DNA from 3 places in the Herminiimonas sp. Marseille-P9896 genome. Region 1 is predicted to be linked to each of the others. Evidence: predicted binding sites of a transcription regulator. Region 1 holds the regulator's gene; each other region holds the start of a gene.

Region 1 (7,411 bases):
TTTCGTTTACGCAGTACATGGTAGTGTAGGCGGAGGGACCTATGCGTCAGAATCGTCAGCGATGATAGTAGACTTGCTTAGCGTACAGAAGGAAACAAGGTCAGCAGGCAAATCCATGCAAACAGATATCAATGTCGATAAAACTGACATTGCTAACCATCGTACTAGCACGGCCGATGTCGTGGAGAAATCCGTGGCCTCAAAGGATCAGGCCGATCTTTTGCCGCAAGCACGCGGGTCAGCGGATGCGGCTGCTTCCTCTCTTTTTAATCTCATCGCATTACCCAAGCCATATTATTTTCAGCCCACTGAGCTGACTGAGCAGCCTGCAGTGGTGGTCGATATCTCTCCCGACTTGGACGCACTCTTTGCGAGTGGATTGGCGCAGATGGCAGTGTTGGATTTGTTTATCAATGAGAGTGGTGATATTGACGATGTGCTCATCGAAAACTCTTCTTTGTCCGAGTCTGCGCAGCAACTGATCAAAGACGCTTTCTCTAAAACCAAATTCAATCCCGGCAAAGTGGCGGGGATGCCGGTGAAAAGCCAACTCAAAATTGAAGTCGTGCTGGAAGGTCGCGCAGTCGAAAACATTGCGAAGAAAGCTGAATAAGTGAGGGGCCGTGAATATTACAAAACAAAAAAGGGCGCAATTTGCGCCCTTCATTTTATCTGACCGACTTGCTCGGCCTGCCTTGTATTAAGGCGTTACAGCATCTGACGCATCCGGCAATCGTTTGATCGCATCGTGTTGATGGTCTTGCTGTTTGGTTTTGTATTTGATCACTTGTCGATCGAGCTTGTCGATCAGTGTATCAATGGCAGCGTATAAATTATCTGCAATGCTTTCTGCATGCAGGTCCTTGCCTCTCACACGCAAGTTAATTTCTGCCCTTTGGCGTTTTTCCTTCTCGGGGAGATTGTCTACAGTCAGGATGACCGCAATATCGATAACGTGATCAAAATGTCGTTTGATGCGCTCCAATTTACCTTGTACATATTCGCGGATGGCGGGGGTCAATTCGAGGTGATGTCCACTGATTGTGAGATTCATACAGTGCTCCTATGAAAGTCACTGGAGGTTATGCGCGGTCTTGTGAAGTGACTACGCCGAACACAGCAACGTATAACTACAACAAAAACTACAAAGGACGATATCTACAACGACTTGCGCAGATTGACCGGTGGGATTTTCAGGGCTTCGCGATATTTTGCTACCGTCCGTCTCGCTACCACCATGCCTTGTTCTGCCAGCATGTCGGCAATCTTGCTATCAGAGAATGGAATTTTCGGGTCTTCAGCTCCTATCAATTGTTTGATCAGTGCCCGTATCGCTGTCGATGATGCTTCACCACCGGCTTCTGTTGCGACATGGCTGCCGAAAAAGTATTTCAATTCGAACATCCCGTGGGGAGTCAGCATGTACTTCTGGGTGGTTACACGTGAAATAGTGCTCTCGTGTAGTCCCAGTGTATCAGCTATTTCACGTAAAACAAGCGGTCTCATTGCGACTGCACCGTGCGAAAAGAAGTTCCTCTGACGTTCGACAATTGCCTCGGCGACACGCAGGATGGTGTCGAAGCGCTGGCGCATATTTTTGATCAGCCATTTCGCTTCTTGCAACTGGGAACCAAGCGATGCCTCGCCCTTGCTTTGCTTCAAGATGTTGGCATACATGCTATTAACGCGCAGCCGTGGCATCACGTCGTGGTTCAGCATGACCTGCCAGCCGCTGCGGGTACGCTTGACGATGACGTCAGGTACTACATAGTCGGAAGCATCAGTTGCAAAAATGGAACCAGGATGTGGATTGCATTGCTTGATGATGGCTTGTGCTTCGCGCAAGTCTTCGTCGTCGCAATCCAGTGCCTTGCGTAATTTATTGAAATCGCGCTGCGCAAACAGCGGCAGATGGTTTTCCACGATGGCCAGTGCCATGCGGCGGGTCACCATTGCGACCTTGGGCATACGCCTGATTTGCAGTGCCAGGCACTCGGCAGCGTCACGCGCACCTACACCCGGTGGATCGAAGCTCTGCAGCATCTTGAGAGAGATCTGCAACTCTTCCAGTTCGATTTCCAGTTCTTCCGGCAAGCGTGCATGGATTTCTTCCAGCTCTTCTTCCAGATAGCCGTTGTCATTCAGTGCATCGATGATGAGTTCGAGCAGGGCGCGGTCGCGGTGTTCGCGTACGGTGACGCGCATTTGTTCCAGCAGATGTTCGCGTAGCGTGGTTTCATGCGCTTCCAGTTGCGGTCGGCCATCATCGTCTTCCGGCGCCTTGGAGGTGCGTGCGACGTCGTCGAAACTCCAATCGCTGTCGCCACTCGAGGCTTCCGGTAAATCGGGGCCTTCTGAGCCGCCTTCACTATCCGACGTCTGGGCATTCGCTTCGACGCTGGCGCCCTCCGGTGCAGTACCGCTGGCACCCATCGCACCATCTGCCAGCAGGCGTACCGCGTGATCCAGCGGATCATCGGTACGTTCCAGCATCGGGTTGTCGGCGAGTATTTGTTCCAGTTCCTGGTGCAATTCAAGAGTCGATAACTGCAGCAAACGGATGGACTGCTGCAGTTGTGGCGTAAGCGCCAGATGTTGGGAGACTCGTAGTTGCAGGGATTGCTTCATAGATGTTTTTTCTTCCGCTTACATGCGGAAGTGTTCACCTAAGTAAACGCGGCGTACCGATTCGTTGGCGATGATGTCATCCGGTCGTCCGCTGGCCAGGACCGCACCCTGGTTGATGATGTAAGCGCGATCACAGATGCCGAGTGTTTCGCGCACATTGTGATCGGTGATCAGGACGCCGATGCCGCGCTCTTTCAGGAAGCGCACAATGCGCTGGATTTCAATCACCGCGATAGGGTCGACACCTGCAAATGGTTCGTCCAGCAGCACGAAGCGCGGATTGGTGGCCAGTGCACGGGCGATTTCCACACGGCGGCGTTCGCCACCGGACAAGGACATGGCCTGGTTCTCGCGCAGCTTTTCGATTTGCAGGTCGGCTAGCAGCGTATCCAGGCGCTGTTCGAGTAGCGCACCATTGAGTGGCTTGCCATCGACGCGCTGCAGTTCAAGGACGGCGCGGATATTGTCTTCTACACTCAGTTTGCGGAAGACCGATGCTTCCTGCGGCAGGTAAGACAAGCCCAGTTGTGCCCGCTTGTGGATAGGCTGGCGTGAGATGTCGACGCCATCCAGTTCGATGCGTCCGGCGTCGGATGGTACCAGACCCACGATCATGTAGAAGGAGGTGGTTTTACCCGCGCCGTTGGGGCCGAGCAAACCGATGACTTCGCCGCTTTCGACTTGCAGCGCAACATCGCGCACCACCTGGCGCGCGCCGTAGCTTTTTTGTAATCCGTTGACGATCAACTTGCTGGACATCTTATTTTGCCTTTGTATCTGCGGCACGCGGTTGGATCACGGCCTTGATGCGGCCGCCGCCTTGTTTGCTGTCGCCGCTTGAGGTGTTGTGTACGGTAAAGAATTCAGCGCGTGTATCGTAGGAGATGAATTCACCTTCAACTTCATCGGTAGGCTTGCCGTTTTCCAGGCGACGCATGCGTGCCTTGGTGTACAACTTCATGATTTCAGCCTTGTCATCGTATTCAATGCGTTCGGCCTGGCCTTCTATCCATTGGTCGGGGCCACCATCACGTTTTTGCTTGAAGTTCGCCAGTGCATCGGACGAGCCGTACAGAGTGATGAACTGATAGCCTGCAGGATCCTGCTTGACCACCATTTTGTTGGCTTTCATCAGGATGGTGCCACGTGTTAACACGACATTGCCAGTGAAGGTGTTGATCTGCTTGAGGTCGTCGTATTCCATTTTATTGGCTTCGACATTGGTGGGCTTGGTCGCGTCCGCTTTTTCGGCGTAGGAGACCAAGGCAGTGCCCAGGCCGCAGAGAACCAGAAGTACGGAGAAGAAACGTTTCATGAAAGTTCTCTAAATGATTGCGTCAGATAAAAATCGTCTATGCGCTTAGCGCGGATGTGCTGCCTGGTACACCGCATGGACGTTGCTGGATAAATTGAATTCGCCGGTTGCATTGTTGGCGAACATACCGCTGCCGTTCAGTGTCGACAGGCCTACCTTGATGTCGACGTGTTTCGGCGTTTTCATGATCTCATCATCCGGCAATATCAGCAGGTATGAAGTCTTGAGTTGGAAGTGCTGTGAGCCCGTTGCAGGTGGTCGGTCTATCACGACGTTGTCATACATATGCACTTCGGTATTGTTGTTTTCAACCAGTGCGCGTTCGGAGCGACTCACCATAGGTTCACGGCCCTTGCTGAAGCTGTACATCACCGGCTTCTGGATTTGATAGGAATTATCCAGCGGGTAGTGCTTCATCTCGGTACCGGTCAGGTTGTAGCGTGGAACGCCATCCTTGCCCATGCGTACGAAATTGAATTTTTCTGCATAGAAGTCCGGATCGCTGCGCTGCTTGGTCGGCAAGGTTTCATCGGTCTGGCGGCGCATGACTTCGACCAGCCAGAAGCTGCCCAGTGCCAGCGCTGCGCTGAAGGCGATCAGCAAAACGATGCGGATCGTATTGGCAGGGCGCAGGGCTTTCATGCGAGATACGGCGCGAGCGCCGCCTCATAGTTGCCTTGCGCGCGCAAGATGAAATCACATAACTCACGCGCCGCACCACGGCCGCCGCTGGCTTGGGTGACGTAGTGCACACGCGTACGTACTTCCGGGTGGGCATTCGGTACGCTGGCGGCGAAGCCGACGCGCAATAAAATTGGTAAATCGATGACGTCATCGCCGACAAAGCCACAGGTATCGGCGGTGGTATTGGTTTGTGCCAGCAGTTGTTCAAACGCGCTGCGCTTGTCATGTATGCCCTGGAATACATGGTGTATGCCGAGGTCGGTGGCGCGACGTAATACGATAGGTGACTGACGCGCGCTGATGATGGCCGTCGAGACGCCGGATTGCTGCAATAACTTGATGCCGTGGCCGTCGAGTACATTGAAGGTTTTGCTGACTTCGCCTTCCGGGCCGAAGTGCAGGCTGCCGTCGGTCAGGATGCCGTCGACGTCAAAAATCATCAGTCGCACACGGGATGCGCGCTCGATGGCGACGGTATCGTTGGCTGCGCTCATCAGATTACTTTCGCGCGGGTCAGGTCGTGGATGTGTAATGCGCCGACCAGCTTGCCGTTGCTATCAGTAACCAGCAATTGGTTGATGCGGAAGGTTTCCATCATGTCGACCGCATCGACTGCCAGTTGATCCGGGTGCACGCTGCGTGGATGCGCATGCATGACTTCGGCGATCGACAATTTGGAGAAATCCTGTTGGGTTTCGATCAGGCGACGCAAGTCGCCATCGGTAAAGACGCCGATGGCATGACCGTTGGCATCGACCACGGCTGTCATGGCCATACCTTTTTTGCTGCTTTCCAGTAGTGCCGCATATAGTGTTGCGTCTTTCGCTACAGTCGGTATCGCATCGCCGGTACGCATGACGTCGCGTACATGTGTCAACAAGCGACGACCCAAGGCGCCGCCCGGATGCGAGCGTGCAAAATCTTCTTCACCAAAGCCACGTGCGTCCAGCAGCGCGACCGCAAGAGCATCGCCGAGGGCGAGGGTAGCGGTGGTGCTGGCGGTCGGGGCCAGGTTAAGCGGACAGGCCTCCTTGTCGATATGGACGTTCAGATGAACGTCAGCCTGTACCGCCAGGTTGGACGCATCGTTGCCGGTGATGGTGATCAGGCGTGCGCCCATGCGCTTGATGGTGGGGATGATGCCCAGCAACTCGCCGGCTTCACCCGAATACGAAATGCCGATCAGGACATCGTCAGCCGTGATCATGCCGAGGTCGCCATGCGAGGCTTCGGCCGCGTGCACGAAAAAGGCGGGTGTGCCGGTCGAGGCCAGCGTCGACGCGATCTTGCGTGCGATATGGCCGGATTTGCCGATGCCGGAAACCACTACCCGGCCTTTGCAGTTCAGCAGCAGTGTGACTGCCTGGATGAACTGTCCGCTGGTCTCGTGGGTGATGCGTTCTTTCAGTGCGAGGATGGCGTCGGCTTCGATTTGCAGGGTGTCGCAAGCAAATTGCAAGGCGCGCGCAGTGCTTTGGGCATCAAAAGTTGCCGGTGGGTTGGGGGCATGGGATACACTCATGCTCGAAAGTATAAACGAATTCCTAAAGCAAAAAACCTGCCAGACGTAACAAAAATGTGGTTTGATAGTTCTGTTCCTATCAGTTACCAAACCGGCACCTTACTTCAGTCGCGGCCCCACTATGCTTTCCCCATTAGAACTCACGCTCCTCCTGCTAGCGGCTGCGGTATTGGGCGTGGTCGCCTTCCGCATGATGCATTTGCCGCCTATGCTGGGTTACCTGGTGGTTGGCATATTAATAGGGCCGCATACCCTGGGTTGGGCTGAGGACAACGCCACCACGCATGCGCTGGGCGAGTTTGGCGTGGTCTTCCTGATGTTTTCGATAGGGCTGGAGTTTTCCCTTTCCAGATTGCTTGCCATGCGGCGTACCGTATTCGGCCTCGGTATGGCGCAGGTGATGCTGACCATAGGCGCGACCATGGTGTTTGGCTGGCTGGTCGCACACCTGTCAACACGGCTGAGTGCGATCAGCTGGCAGGCAGCGCTGGCGATAGGTGGCGCGCTGGCGATGTCGTCTACCGCGATAGTTTCCAAGCTGTTGACAGAGCGGGTCGAGCTGGAAAGCCAGCATGGGCGCCGCATTATCGGCATTTTGCTGTTCCAGGATCTGGCGGTCGTGCCTTTGCTGATCCTGATCCCGGCACTGGCCAATCCACGCGGCGACCTCGGCACTACGCTGTTGTGGGCGATGCTGAAAGCGGTCATCGTCCTGTTCCTCTTGTTGTTTATTGGCCATAAGCTCATCCGTAGCTGGTTCCGCATCGTCGTCAAACGGCGTTCGCAGGAATTGTTCATGCTGAATCTCTTGCTGATTACGCTGGGTGCGGCCTGGATTACCGAAATGGCGGGTTTGTCGCTGGCTTTGGGCGCCTTTGTTGCCGGTATGTTGATATCCGAGACTGAATACAAGCACCAGGTGGAAGAAGACATTAAATCCTTCCGTGACGTGCTGCTGGGTTTGTTCTTTATCACCATAGGCATGTTGTTGAATGTGCGCCTGGTGATTGAACACTGGTGGCTGGTCTTGCTGCTGCTAAGCGGCGTGGTGTTGCTGAAGTTTGGTTTGATTGCGCTTCTGGCAAGATTTTTCGGTGCGCCGGTAGGCGTGGCCTTGCGTACCGGCCTGGCGCTGGCGCAGGCCGGCGAGTTTGGTTTTGTCTTGCTGAATCAGGTCGGTGGCCTGAACCTGGTGGAGCCCCTGATCCTGCAACTGATACTGGCGTCCATGGTGCTGTCCATGCTGGCTGCGCCGCTCATCA
Region 2 (7,411 bases), on a different contig from region 1:
GTTTGTTGTGAGGCTGGCGCATTATTGAACTGCTCAGGTGCGAGGAAGGATGGCGTACCGGCACGCGGTGCGCGCACTTCATCTTCTGCTTCCAGCCCGGATTGCGCGACGCCCAGATCGAGTATGCGCAACTCGCCATCCTTGCCCAGATGGATATTGCCCGGCTTGATATCGCGATGAATGATGCTGCGCCTGTGCAGCGCACCTATCGCACGGACCAGCTTGGTGCCGTGCGCAATGACATCCGGTATCGTGAAATGTTCACCGGCATCCAGATGCTGTTGCAGCGTATTACCGTCATGCCAGGTCGTGAGGTAATACAGGTAGGTCTTGTTTTCCGGTGTAATGATTTGCGGGAAGAAGCGTGCGACGACGCGCTTGGTCAGCCATTCCTCATGCGCAAAGGCAGAGCGTTCATGTACATCCTGCGCGCGATCAGGATGCAAGGTCTTCAGCACTAGGTAGCGCGGCGTCTGATTCGCGGCACGCGGTTCGGAGACGCGGTAGAGCAGGGTGGTGTTGGATGCGTGTATCTGTTCCTCGACCGTATAGCCGTCTATTTGCTGCCCGACCTTGAGCTTGGGCGGTACCGGGAAATGCTGCGAGCCGGATAGCGCATCGCGCAGATTCGTTTCCGGCAACGCATCGACCCGTACCACCAGCGCGCTGACATTATCTTGCGCACCGGCTGCCAGTGCCTTGTCGATCAGCGTATGTGCGATGGCTTCTGTTTCCTGTTGCTTGCCGACCAGCTGCAACAACTGCTCTTTCAGATCGTATTCCGATACCGAAGCCCACACACCATCGGTGGCCAGCAGGAAGGCATCGCCTTCATGCAACTCACCCATGCCATGATCGATCGCCAGTTGCGAGTCCAGTCCGATAGCACGTGTCAGCACGTGCTGCATTTCCGGACGATCCCACACGTGATCGGCAGTCAGGCGAGTCAGCACACCATCACGTAACAGATACAGACGTGTATCACCGACGTGTGCGAAATAATAAAAATTGCCGCGCAACACCAGCGCCGTCAGCGTGGTTGCCATCCCGGCCAGCTCGGCACGTATCGAACCCTGGTGCTGCACCCAGCTATTGATGGCCTTGAGGACGCGATCCAGTGATTGCGTTACCGGCCAGGTATCGGAAGTCGCGTAGTAATCGCTGAGCAAGCCACGTATCGTGTACTCGGATGCTTCGCGTCCGCCTTCATTGCCCGATACACCATCCGCGATCGCTGCGATCATGCCCTTGCTCGACAATTCGGGTTCGTCCGGCATGACCATGCCGACAAAATCCTCATTGTGCGGACGCAGACCGGCGCGCGTCGAATAAGCGGCGGTGAGTGTCAGCGGCATGGCAGCGGGGTTAAAAGCATGATGGGCATGGCTGGTTCAGATCTTTGCATTGGTCATGGCAGCGCTGCCCCAGGTTGTGCGCCAGCGATTTTTCACTGCCGACAAACCGAGCAAGGCAACAATGGCCAGTGCGGCAAAGACGATCAGACCACCCTGGTAGCTGCCCGTCAATTGTTTGGAGTAACCGAGGCTGGAGGCCAGATAGAAGCCGCCGATACCACCGGCCATGCCGACCAGTCCGGTCATGACGCCGATTTCCTTGCGGAAGCGCTGTGGTACCAACTGGAATACTGCGCCATTGCCGACGCCGAGTGCCAGCATCGCCAATACAAAGATCGCGACCGCTGCCATCGCCGACGACAGGCCGAAGCTGGCGATCAGCATGAAGCTGGCTGCTAGCATATACATCATCGACAAAGTCTTGATGCCGCCGATGCGGTCAGCCAGGCGGCCACCCAAAGGACGCACGGCGGAACCGGCAAACACGCAGGCGGCGGTGAAATAGCCTGCGGTCACCGGCGATAAACCATATTGACCATTGAAGTAAATCGTCAGCGACGAAGCCAGGCCGGAGAAACCACCGAAGGTCACGCTATAGAAGAACATAAACCACCAGGCATCCTTGTCCTTGAGCACGTGCAGATATTCGACCAGTGATTTAGGTGGCGGGGCGGACGGAGCATCTTTGGTAAAGACCAGATAGACCAGGAATGCGATGCTGAGTGGAATCAGGCACAGGCCGAATACGTTTTGCCAGCCGAACAGGATAGCCAGCGTCGGCGCAAACAGCGCGGCGAAAGCGGTACCTGAATTACCGGCACCGGCAATCCCGAGCGCCGTGCCCTGGTGTTCCGGCGGATACCAGCGCGAAGCCAGTGGCAGGGCAACGGCAAAGGCAGCACCGGCGAAACCGAGGATGACACCGAAGGTCAGCATGGTGTGATAGCTGCTGAGGTCACCCAGCCACGCCCACAACAAACCGCTCATGACGATGACCTGGCCGATGATGCCCGCCTTCTTGGGTTTCAGGTGATCGACTAATACACCCATCACGATACGCAGCAAGGCGCCAGCCAATAGCGGTGTTGCCACCATTAAACCTTTTTGCGCCGCAGTCAGTCCGAGGTCGCCGGAGATTTGAACGGCCAGCGGCCCGAGAATGACCCAGACCATAAAACTCAGGTCGAAGTAAAAGAAGGAAGCAAGCAGGGTCGGTGTGTGACCAGCTTTCCAGAATGACGTTTTTTGCATGAGAACTCGCAGAGTTAGACAGGGTTGCGTCTAAATATGCAAAGGCCATGCCACTTTAGTGCGGACGTGATCCACGAATGGGCGTGCACTTTTCACGTGTTGACGAATATGGGGGGCTGCACCAAATAAACCGGCTGCCGCACTTGTTGAGTGCGAAATGCAACTTTAAATGGTGCGGAAACAGTAGTCCCTTACCGAAAGTGCACTAAAAGTAAAACTGGCATTTGTTTTGCTTATTTAAATTTGCGAACAACAAATCTGTGGGATGCAGCGATGAAAAAAATGAAATTGGTCATGGTTGGTAACGGTATGGCAGGCGTGCGTACTTTGGAAGAACTGCGCAAGATCGCTCCTGACTTATATGACATCACGGTATTTGGCGCGGAAGCGTACGCCAACTACAACCGTATTCTGCTGTCGCCCGTACTGGCGGGTGAGCAAACCATCAAGGACATCATGCTCAACGATGTCGACTGGTATGCGGAGAATGACATCACCCTGCACCTGGGGAAAAAGATCGTCGAGATCGACCGCGTCAAACGTGTGGTGATAGCCGACGACGGTACCGTCGCACCGTATGACCGCCTGCTGATGGCAACCGGCTCGAATCCTTTCATGCTGCCGATACCAGGCAAGGATCTGGAAGGCGTGATCTCCTATCGCGACATACAAGATACCAACGCGATGATAGAAGCGGCCAAGGTACACAAGCAGGCGGTCGTTATCGGTGGCGGCTTGCTGGGACTGGAAGCAGCGAACGGCCTGAAGCTGCGCGGTATGGAAGTAACCGTCGTGCATTTGCCGACCACCCTGATGGAACGTCAGCTCGACGAAGCGGCAGGCAAGATGCTGCAAAAATCTCTGGAAGACCGAGGCTTGAATTTCTTGCTGGGTAAGAATTCGCAAGAAATCATCAGCGACGCGAACGGTCGCGTGCAAGCCTTGCGTTTCACCGACGGCACCGAAATCCCGACACAACTGCTTGTGATGGCGGTCGGTATCCGTCCGAACACTGCGCTGGCTGAATCCGCCGGCCTGCATTGCAATCGCGGCATCGTCGTCAACGACACCATGCAAACCTATGACCCGCGCGTGTACGCAGTCGGTGAATGTGTGAACCATCGCGGTACGGCGTATGGCCTGGTTGCGCCTTTGTTTGAAATGGCCAAGGTGTGCGCGAATCACCTGGCGAACTTCGGTATCGGTCGTTACCAGGGTTCGGTCACTTCGACCAAGCTGAAAGTAACTGGCATTGATTTGTTCTCGGCTGGTGAATTCCTTGGTGGAGAAGGGACGGAAGAAATCCTGCTGTCCGATCCTATCGGCGGTGTCTATAAAAAGCTGGTGTTGAAAGACGACAAGCTGATCGGTGCCTGCCTGTATGGCGATACGGTCGACGGCAGCTGGTACTTCAACCTGCTGCGCGAAGGTAAAGACATCAGCGAGATCCGCGACACCCTGATGTTTGGCGAAGCCAACACTGGTCGTCCCGGCGACGTTGGTCACGAAGGTTTCAGCAAGGCAGCAGCGATGCCGGATACCGCTGAAGTATGCGGCTGTAACGGCGTGTGCAAAGGCACCATCGTCAAAGCGATCAAGGAAAAAGGCTTGTTCACGATCGAAGACGTGCGCAAACACACCAAGGCTTCCGCCTCCTGCGGTTCCTGTACCGGTCTGGTTGAGCAAATCATCATGGCTACTGCCGGTGGTGATTACTCGGCATCGAACAAAGCCAAGCCGATGTGCGGATGTACTGACCATACACATCAGGAAGTGCGTGATGCGATCAAGGCCGAGAAGTTGTTAACGGTTGCCGGCGTGATGGCGCATATGAACTGGCGTACGCCGAACGGCTGCTCCAGCTGCCGTCCTGGCATTAACTACTACCTGATCTCGACCTGGCCGGGGGAAGCGAAGGATGATCCGCAATCGCGCTTCATCAACGAACGTGCACACGCGAATATCCAAAAAGATGGCACTTTCTCCGTCATCCCGCGCATGTGGGGCGGCGAAACCAACTCGTCGGAGCTGCGCCGCATCGCTGACGTGGTCGATAAATTCAAGATTCCTACCGTCAAGGTCACAGGCGGACAACGTATCGATTTGCTGGGTGTGAAGAAAGAAGATTTGCGCGCGGTCTGGCAAGACCTCGGCATGCCATCCGGCCTCGGTTACGCCAAGGGTTTGCGCACCGTAAAAACCTGCGTGGGTTCCGAATGGTGCCGTTTCGGTACCCAGGATTCAACCAAAATGGGGCAGCAACTCGAACATCAACTGGCACGCATGTATGCACCGCATAAGGTCAAGCTGGCAGTCTCGGGCTGTCCGCGTAATTGTGCCGAAGCCGGTATCAAGGACGTGGGCGTGATCGGTGTTGATTCGGGCTGGGAAATCTATGTCGGCGGTAACGGCGGCATCAAAACCGAAGTGGCTGAATTCTTCGTCAAACTTAAAACGCATGAAGAAGTACTGGAGTACGCCGGCGCCTTCCTGCAACTGTATCGCGAAGAAGGCTGGTACCTGGAACGAACCGTGCATTACCTCGCACGTGTAGGCCTGGATCATGCAAAGCAAAAAGTACTGGAAGACGAAGCCAACCGCAAAGCGCTTTATCAGCGCCTGCTGTTCTCGTTGGAAGGTGAGTCCGATCCATGGCATGAACCGGAAAAAGCGATGGTCGATACACGTCAGTTCGAACCATTGTCGATCTGATCAGGCGGATGTCAGTGCACTAAGCGCGGACATCCGGCAAGTACACAGCACATTTGTTTATAACAACTCATCACAATTTTTATCAAGGCCACATATGTCTAATCAATGGAAAGTCATCTGCAAGGTAAGCGACATTCCTGTACTCGGTTCCCGCGTCGTCAATCGCGCGGATAAACCGAATGTCGCCATTTTCCGTAACAGCGAAGACAAAGTCTTTGCTTTGCTCGATCGTTGTCCGCACAAGGGTGGCCCCTTGTCGCAAGGTATCGTATTCGGCGAGCGTGTCGCCTGCCCGTTGCATAACTGGAGCATAGGCATGAACGACGGTTGCGCCGCAGCACCGGATGAAGGCTGCACTCAAACCTTCTCCGTCAAGATCGAGAGTGGTGAGGTCTATCTGGATGTCGTCGAATTGAATGCACCTGTCAGCGAGGCTGCTACTGCATGAATGCATCCTTGCTTTCTACTGCCCGGCTTGAACCTTCTGCGAGCGCTTTGCTATCGACAGAAACCAAAGCCACCTGCTGTTATTGCGGGGTGGGCTGTGGTGTCTTGATAGAAAGCGATGGAGAGAAAGTCATCGGAGTACGCGGTGACCCGGATCATCCGGCCAACTTTGGTCGTCTGTGCACCAAGGGCAGCACGCTGCATCTGACGGCGCGCCCCAGCCTGCAACAGCAATCGCGCGCGCTGTATCCGGAAATGCGCCTGGCGCGCAGCGATGAACGTGAACGTACATCGTGGGCAACCACAATGGATTTCATCGTCAATAAATTCGCTGCGACCATACGTGACCACGGTCCCGACAGCGTAGGCTTTTACCTTTCGGGGCAGTTGCTGACCGAGGATTACTACGTCTTTAACAAACTGGCCAAAGGTTTGATCGGTACCAATAATGTCGATACCAATTCCCGCCTGTGCATGTCGAGCGCGGTCGCCGGTTACAAGCAAACCCTGGGTGCGGATGCCCCACCGCCATGCTACGAAGATATCGATCATGCACAAGTCATCTTTATCGTCGGTTCCAACACCGCGTATGCGCATCCCATTATCTATCGCCGGATAGAAGATGCGCGCAAAGCCAATCCTTTACTGAAGGTCATTGTTGCCGATCCGCGCCGGACGGATACCGCACGTGAAGCGGACCTGTTTCTGCCTATCTTGCCGGGTACTGATGTGGCGTTGTTTAACGGCATGCTGCACATCTGCCTGTGGGAAGACCTGGTGGATCTCGATTACATCGCTGAGCACACCGAAGGCTTTGCCGAGCTCAAGCAAACGGTGCGTGACTACACGCCGAAGTTTGTCGCGGAAATTTGCGGCATCAAGGAAGAAGACCTGATGCAGGCGGCGCGCATGTTTGGCAAGTCGCAAGCATCCTTGTCCATGTATTGCCAGGGCCTGAATCAATCGTCGTCCGGCACTGCGAAGAATGCAGCACTGATCAACCTGCACCTGGCCACGCATCAGATCGGTAAACCGGGTGCTGGTCCGCTGTCACTGACTGGCCAACCGAATGCGATGGGTGGTCGTGAAGTCGGTGGCCTGTCCACCATGCTGTCGGCGCATCGTGATCTGGGGAATCCTGAACATCGCGCCGAGATCGCCAAGCTGTGGGGCGTGCCTGATGTGCCAGCGACGCCAGGTAAGAGCGCGGTGGAAATGTTCGAAGCGGTGCGTACTGGTGAGATCAAGATTATCTGGATCGTCTGTACCAATCCGGCGCAATCCATGCCGGAGCAGGCGATGATACGGGAAGCCTTGCGCAACGCAGAATTGGTGATCGTGCAGGAAGCCTACAAGACGACGGCCAGCTGCGATTACGCCGACGTATTGCTGCCAGCTTCGACCTGGAGCGAGAAAGAAGGCACGGTCACGAATTCCGAGCGTCGCATTACACGCTTTAAATCGGTACTGCCCAAGCTGGGTGAAAGCAAACACGACTGGGAAATCGCAATTGAATTTGCACGCAAGCTGGAAGGTGTGCTCGGTAAAACAGCGTCGCTCTTTCCGTTTGCGAACACCGAAGAAATCTGGAATGAACATCGCGAGTCGACACGTGGTCGTGACCTCGACATCACCGGCTTGAGCTT
Region 3 (7,411 bases), 540 kb from region 1:
TCATGAATCCTTTTTAATGTAGGTTCTTACAAATCTCGTAATTTGTGTAGAGGACATCTAAATCGATGCACTCGGATCCGCAAATAACTCCGTAGACACCTCAAACACCCCTCGTCCTATCAAGCCCGCTTCCGCTGCGTGATCCAGTATCGCCAGATTGACCATGGGCGCGCAGTCATTGCTCAGTATGCTTTTCAAATCGACGATGCCGCTGCGCGCGTTCACGACTTGTGATCTGTGCATGTGCAAATCTTCCGGCAGGTACTGCGCCCAATCCCGCGCCAGGCTGGGCACGTAAGCCAGTGCTTGTGCGCCCAGTCCGGAGAAGTCGATGACAGCGCTGTCACCTATCGCTCCCAATGCTGCCGTGAGTTCATGTCCGACAAAGCGGGTGCCTTGTGGTGGTGTGGCGGCTATGGTTTGCCAGGTAGCGGTATCACGCAAGCGATAACCAAAGGCGAGGCCGTTGCCACCGGCGGCGACGATGTGACCGGTTTGTTCAAGACGTAGCGAGCATGCCGCCATCATTAACGGCAGTACGAAACCGGGATTGGCGAGTATGACTTGTCTGTCGCGCGCGTGTAAGGTATCCAGTTGCGCCGCCAGTGCCGCATTGGCGCGTGCGGTAAGCGCATGGCATTCTTCGCCGCCTTGCAAGGCGTAATGGATGGCTTGTGACAGTGCGGGTGCATGTGCCTGTACGGCGGGCTTTAATACATGCATACCGAATTGCGATAGCAATTGCAGCTGCGCGCGCGTACTGGCTACCGGCTTGCCGAAGCGCAGTGCAGGCGCTGGTCCTTCCACCAGCGGTGCATAGCGCGTGCTGTCATTGCTGCTGACGACGAATAGCGGCATGGAGGCTGAGACCACTTGTGCCAATGGCGTGACCAGGCCGTGATCCTGTGCCGGTAACAGCCTGACCTTGCCTTGTGACAGCAGTTCTGCTGCGGCACCATGATCGTCAGCTAGCCCTTCGAACAGTACGGCTTCAATCGCCGCCTGCCGGATCGGTGCGGGTAGTACGCCTGTCAACGGCGGGCCAGCATGCAGCAGTACATCGGCTGAAAGTTCAGGCAATGCCTGTGTACGCAGCTGCACATCGGTCCAGCGGATGCCGTCGTAGCGGCTGGCTATTTGTGCGATTTCTTCATCGAACTTGCTGGTAGTCATGGCTGTTCTCCGTGAGGGTTCAATTCGCAATAGGTTCAACTTGCAATACGAGCCTGTAACTGTTGCGCTGCATGCAGAACGATTTCATCGCAACCACGGCCACCGATGATGGATAGTCCTACCGGTGCGCCGTTGACCTGTATCCACGGCATGCTGAGTTGCGGCAAGCCGGCCAGCCCCGCGATGCATAGCAGTTGCTGCGAGCGCATGCGTATATCGTCGACTGCAGCAGCATCGGCGGCGAGTAGTGGCGCAGGTGTCGGTACGGTCGGGATGACGATGACTTTATGCTGGTCATCGAGGATGTGATTCAGCGCACGGATGGCGGCTACCCTGATTTGTTGCGCGCTACGGACTTGCCCGGCGGTGACGCCGGAAGCAATGTCGAAGCGGCGACGGATATCTTCGCCCAGCTCATCTGAGTGGCGTGATACCCAGACGCCGTGTTCCATCCATGCTTCCGACGCTTGCAAGGTACGGAAGGCGGCAGCCCAGTTACTCAGTTCCAGCGCGCTCGTTACCGGTACAAAATCTGCCTGCTCGCTTTTCAACTCATTGAAAGCCTGCAGCACGGCTGGGTCTAGCAGATTGTTGATGACAGTATCGTTGAGTGCGAGGAAGACTGATTCCGTGTCGGTGGTTTCTGCATGCGCCAGTGCGCAGAAAGTTTGCTCCAGGTGCTGCAGATTACGGGCGAACCAGCCGACTGTATCAAAGCTATGCGCCAGCACCAGGCAACCATGTCCGGATAGTCGGCCATGTGTAGGTCGCATGCCCCACACCCCGCAGTAGCTTGCCGGTAGCCGCACCGAGCCACCGCAATCGGTACCTAGTGCGACATCGGCCAGGCCAGCTGCAACTGCGGCGACTGAGCCGGAGGACGAACCTCCGGGTAGGCGATCCGGGCTGGCCGGGTTGCGTGGCACGCCGTAGTGCACATTGATACCGGCGAGGCTGTAGGTGAGTTCGTCGGTTAGTGTTTTACCGACGAAGGTGGCACCGCCGGACAATAGGCGTTCGACTGCGGTTGCATGTTTATGTGCAACCTCATGGTCGGAGAACCAGACCGGATTACCTGCACCGGTGCGCGTACCTGCGATGTCGAATACATCCTTGACGGCAAAGCGTATGCCTTCCAGATTATTGCTGACTGGACGATGCGCCTGTAATGCATAGCCATAGGCCTCCGTCAGGAAGGCACCGCCGGTATCCGGTTGTAGCTGACTCATGAGCGGGATGTTCATTTGACGTCCATCCAGCTCACGTGGGCAGCGACAACATGCCAGCCATCCGGGAATCTCACCCAGGTCTGGGTTTGCCGACCTATGCGTGTATCACCATTTTTGCTGAAGGTGATGTTGGCGACTGCGCAGTCTGTACCGAAGGTGGTGACATGTCGGCTGGTGACCGTGCGTGCCAGGTTGGCGGCCGGACGTTGCGAACGGAAGTCACGGATGGCATCGTAGCCGACCAGGTTTTCCGTTGCGCCATAACGCAGCGTGGCGTCGTTGTTCCAGAACAGTTCGTCGAGTTTGGCGACATCGTTACCGACTAAAGCCTGTTCGTAGGCATCGAAGGCCAGCTCGACTTCTTGCAGGGTAGGGGCGTGGTTGATATCCATCATGCCGCCTTTGCGACTGGGAGTATCGCTGCGTTGGAATCGAAACGCTCACCCGCGCGATAGCAGCAGACAGGGAACAACATGCGGTCGGTGATGACTTGTGTGCCTTCGTTGTCGTGCAGTGCCCAACGGCCGCGCTGGTCTTCCATCACGCTGACGTCTGCTACGCCACCTACTTTGAGGGTGCCGATTTCATCTTCCATGCCTGCCAGTTTGGCGGCATTGCTGGTGACCATTGCTACCACATGGTTGAGTGGCAGGCCGACGGCCAGCATGCTGCTCATCGCCGAAACCAGGCTGAAGCGCTCGTTACCCTTGAAGATGTGCACGCTTTCATCCGGATGCCAGTTGGGTGTGCCAGCCGGTGGCGGTACGATGGTGTTGTAACCGTGCATGTCTGCGCCCAGGGTATCCGGAATGACGCCGGCGTCGAGCACGATGCGCGCGGTTTTGAAGCTGAAGTGCGAGCCGTGGCCGACGTCTATCTTGAGGCCGCGCGCGATCGCTTCTTTCACCATAGGGTGGATGGAGCCGTTGACTTCGACGAAGCCACCCGGATGGCGGCTGAACGGATGGGCCAGGATGTCGCCGGGTTTGAGCATATCGACGACCTGATTGAAGATGCTGTCCGGATTGACCGGTGAGCCGCCGTCCTCCGGTTTCGGCCACAGTTGACCAAAGTGTATATAGACAGGCAGTGCAGCTTCGCGTCCGATCTGCGATGCGATGCGCATCACATCGACGCCCCAACGTGCAAAGCCGCCAACTTCTGCGTGTGCCTTCAGGCCGCGCACGATGTCGCTATTCTTTTTGGCTGCGGTAACGGTTGCTTCTACATCCAGGCAATCAGGGCGATACAGCTCAGGATAGAAGTGTCCTTCCAGCCCACCGACCAGATAGGCCGACATATACGAGAGCACGCGGGTTTTCGATGGCTCGATCACATATTGGCGGAAGCCGGGCAGGGTAATGCAGCTGGCACCACCCTGGTCGACGATGGTGGTAACACCTGAATACACGCCGCACATATCAGCATTGAGGCCGAAGCGACCGGTTACGCCCTGGTATACATGGCCATGCGTATCGATCAGGCCTGGGGTGACCAGTTTGTCGCGGCAATCCACTACTGTTGTCTTACTATCCGGAGGCGTGATGTCACGATCGATTGCGGCTATGACGTCATCCTTGATCAATATATCGAATACACCATCGCGGTTGGCCTTGGGATCAATGACGCGGCCGCCCTTGAGAAGAATATGATTCATGGCAACTCCTTTAAGTTAAATAATATGTGGTGCACCGCATATTCTATGCCAACTTTAAATAAATGTGGTGCACCACATTTATGATATATTTTTATTGCCGTTTTTGTTGTGGATTCACATATACTCCTGATTTGTGGCATACCGGATTCCATCCTGTTCCCTTATATACCGACCATTCATGAATAAGATTGAAGAAGCAGCTTTTCCCTCTCTGATGAGCGATATGGAGTCAGTCCAGGCGCGTTCCCTGTTATTTACCCGTCCCGGGTTTTTGATACGCCGCCTGCACCAGATCCATAGTGCCTTGTTCACGGAAGAGACGCTGGAACACAACATCACGCCTGTGCAATACAGCCTGTTGACTGCACTGGAAGAGTACGGCGAACTGGATCAGAATTCATTGGCGCACCATATTGGACTGGAGCGCACCAGTGTGGCCGAAGTCTTGCCGCGCCTGGAGCAGCGTGAGTTGATTGTGCGCAGCCAGTCTGAACACGACAAGCGTGTGAAGTACGTCAAGCTGTCGCGCAAGGGACGTGCGCTGGTAAAGAAGATGCGTCCTGCCGTACAGCGCGCGCATGACCGCACTATAGAGAATCTGTCGCCGGAAGAACGTCAGCTGTTTATATTGCTGATGGTGCGACTGGTTGAATCGGAGGCCACTGATCGTGTGCCTTTACTCAAAGCCCGTTAATATTTTTCTGTTTTTCAAAATGCGCTGCATTGCACTGCAGCGTGCAATTTCTCATTTGCTTTGAGATGATGACTCACGTTTGTTGTCGTCATGAGTAATCGCAGTGTGAGCATGTTGTTGTACTGAGTTAGTTGCTCGCTGAAAGTTTGAAGAGATACAAAGTAGTGCGCAAGTGTCGTTGTTGTTGCACCTTTTTGAAACAAATTTTTTCCAATTTGATGCAAAGCGTGTGATTTTCATGTACAACAGCAAATATCGGTATTTATTCAAGAACCTTGCTTGATTAAAGTCCAATAAATGTGCTGTACCACATAAATTGAAATTTGATATTGTTTATTAAAATCAATTGCTTAACTTGTTCTTTGCCTGACATGTCTGTGTAGTTGGCATGGTCGTTGCTAAAGGTATTCGGTAAGTTTGAAGTATGTGGACCTGGCTTGAAAAAGCGCATTTAAGTTGATGTTTGGTATTCAGTATCACGAGAGTTGCACAGTGCCCGGTCGATTAGCGGCACTCTGAAATAAAATCGTAGTACAGCGCATAGGAGGTGAAAAATAATTCATGCTCGTAACGCAAAAATGAATCACACATAACAACATAAATGTGGTATGCCACATAATTATTGGAGATGCAGGGAATATGAATTTAATTTCAGTTCCCGGCAACGTTCAGGAGATATCGATGAATGATCTGGTGATGCCCGAGCTGCTCACGCAAGCCGGTACCGATCAAGGAATTGGTCGCGAAGTACTGCGCAAGGAAGACAAGCGACTCTTATTGGGTCAGGGCAAATATGTCGGCGATATGCGTATGCCGGATATGCTCGAAGTCGCATTCGTACGCTCACCCGTGGCGCATGCCCGTCTCGGACAAATCGAGAAGCCGCAAGGCGTGGAGCATCTGGTCTACACGATGGCAGACATGACTGGTGTGCGTCCCATCGTCGCGGCATCCTCATTGCCCGGTTTCAAACTCTCGGCACAATATCCACTTGCGCAAGACAAAGTACGCCACGTCGGTGAACTGGTCGCAGCCTGCATCGCGCCGGATCGCGCACAGGCGGAAGATATCGCAGCCAGTGTATTCGTGGATTACCAGGAACTGCCGGTGATGGCAGATATGTACGGCACGCTGCAAAGCGATACACGCGTACATGATGACTGGAGCGAAAACGTCTTTGCCGAAACCAATATAGATAAACGCGTCAGTGCTACCGATGAGGCAGTGCACAGTGTCAGCCGCAAGTTGCGCATGGCGCGCCAATGTATGGCACCGATGGAAGGTCGTGCCGTGCTGTGCTTCTGGGATACCCGTGTCGACCAGCTGATCATGTACTCGGCCGCACAAGTACCGCACATCAATCGCACCGGCCTGGCTGAATGCCTGGGTCTGGACGAAGGACAGATACGCGTCATCTCGCCGGATGTCGGTGGCGGCTTTGGTTACAAGGGTATCTTGCTGCCGGAAGAAATCTGCTGCGCCTGGCTGGCGATACAATTGAAACGTCCTATCCGCTGGCTGGAAGACAGACGTGAACAACTAACTGCGAATGCCAACTGCCGTGAACACGGCTATGACCTTAGCGTCGACGTCACCAGGGACGGACGTCTGGCCGGCATACGTTGTGATGCAGTCGTCGATTCCGGTGCTTACTCATCGTATCCATTCAGCGCCTGCCTAGAAGCGGCACAGATCGGCTCCATCCTGCCTGGCCCTTATGTAATGGATAGCTTTGTTTGCCGCACCCGTTCTGCTGCGACCAACAAGCCTCCTATCCTGCCGTATCGCGGTGTGGCGCGTACCGGCGTCTGCTTTGCGCTGGAAGTCATGCTGGATATCGCAGCGCGTGAGTTGGGCATAGAACCGCATGTATTGCGCGCCAAAAGTTTGGTGCCAGCAGCGGCCATGCCTTACGCAAACATCACCAACAAATTATTCGACTCCGGCGATTACACGACTTGCATGAATAAGGCGGTCGAAGCGATCGACTGGGACGGCTGCCGCGCGCGTCAGAAAGAACGGCACGCTGCAAATGGCAGCGATCCGACGCAGAAGCGTCTCGGCCTCGGTATGGCGGTGTTCTGTGAACAAGGTGCGCACGGTACTTCGGTTTATCACGGTTGGGGTATCCCTATGGTGCCGGGCTACGAACAATGCACGGCACGTTTTACACCTGACGGCATACTTGAATTGCGCATCGGTGTGCATTCGCACGGTCAGGGACTGGAGACTTCGATGGCGCAGGTCGCGCATACCGTACTCGGTATCGATATCGCCAAAGTCCGTGTGATACACGGCGACACCGGCATGACACCTTATTCGACCGGTACCTGGGGTTCGCGTTGCGCGGTGATGGCCGGTGGTGCAGTCGGTACCGCCTGCGAACAGCTGGCCGAACGCATCAAAGTCATGGCCGGTGTCTTGCTCGATACCGATGCCAGCCTCATCACTTTGAAAGACGGCACGGTCGGTGTGCAAGACAGCGTCAAACGTTTGCCTTTGTCCGAGATCGCGCACACCTGGTACCGCGCACCGCAAAAGCTGCCAGTCGGCGCAGTCGATCCGGGTGGACTTGAAGTGGTAGCCGGTTACAAGATGATGCCGGACGCCGGTACCTTCAGCTATGCCTGTCATACCTGTCTGGTTGAAGTCGATACC

Evidence for each region. Region 1 encodes sigma-54, which starts transcription at its own class of promoters, with help from an activator protein. Its sites were predicted from a motif close to TGGCANGNAANCTGCTTT; they were not measured.
Region 2: H7U06_RS15880 (NarK/NasA family nitrate transporter) is a predicted target of sigma-54. The motif match lies at 2,642-2,659, and genes of this name have one in related genera.
Region 3: H7U06_RS05415 (amidohydrolase/deacetylase family metallohydrolase) is a predicted target of sigma-54. The motif match lies at 4,093-4,110, and genes of this name have one in related genera.

What each region holds. Positions count from the first base shown of each region.
Region 1 is NZ_CAJEVT010000001.1:586,469-593,879, forward strand. Features, by position in the region: gene H7U06_RS02860 (energy transducer TonB) at 1-613, shown strand, start outside; gene hpf (ribosome hibernation-promoting factor, HPF/YfiA family) at 701-1,054, opposite strand; gene H7U06_RS02870 (RNA polymerase factor sigma-54) at 1,159-2,628, opposite strand; gene lptB (LPS export ABC transporter ATP-binding protein) at 2,647-3,387, opposite strand; gene lptA (lipopolysaccharide transport periplasmic protein LptA) at 3,389-3,943, opposite strand; gene lptC (LPS export ABC transporter periplasmic protein LptC) at 3,989-4,585, opposite strand; gene H7U06_RS02890 (HAD family hydrolase) at 4,582-5,121, opposite strand; gene H7U06_RS02895 (SIS domain-containing protein) at 5,121-6,149, opposite strand; gene H7U06_RS02900 (monovalent cation:proton antiporter family protein) at 6,271-7,411, shown strand, end outside.
Region 2 is NZ_CAJEVT010000004.1:263,027-270,437, forward strand. Features, by position in the region: gene H7U06_RS15875 (bifunctional protein-serine/threonine kinase/phosphatase) at 1-1,355, opposite strand, end outside; gene H7U06_RS15880 (NarK/NasA family nitrate transporter) at 1,392-2,606, opposite strand; gene nirB (nitrite reductase large subunit NirB) at 2,880-5,318, shown strand; gene nirD (nitrite reductase small subunit NirD) at 5,413-5,766, shown strand; gene H7U06_RS15895 (nitrate reductase) at 5,763-7,411, shown strand, end outside.
Region 3 is NZ_CAJEVT010000001.1:1,122,257-1,129,667, forward strand. Features, by position in the region: gene H7U06_RS05395 (hypothetical protein) at 1-17, shown strand, start outside; gene H7U06_RS05400 (DUF1116 domain-containing protein) at 58-1,173, opposite strand; gene H7U06_RS05405 (amidase) at 1,209-2,417, opposite strand; gene hpxZ (oxalurate catabolism protein HpxZ) at 2,414-2,797, opposite strand; gene H7U06_RS05415 (amidohydrolase/deacetylase family metallohydrolase) at 2,794-4,059, opposite strand; gene H7U06_RS05420 (MarR family winged helix-turn-helix transcriptional regulator) at 4,238-4,753, shown strand; gene H7U06_RS05425 (xanthine dehydrogenase family protein molybdopterin-binding subunit) at 5,435-7,411, shown strand, end outside.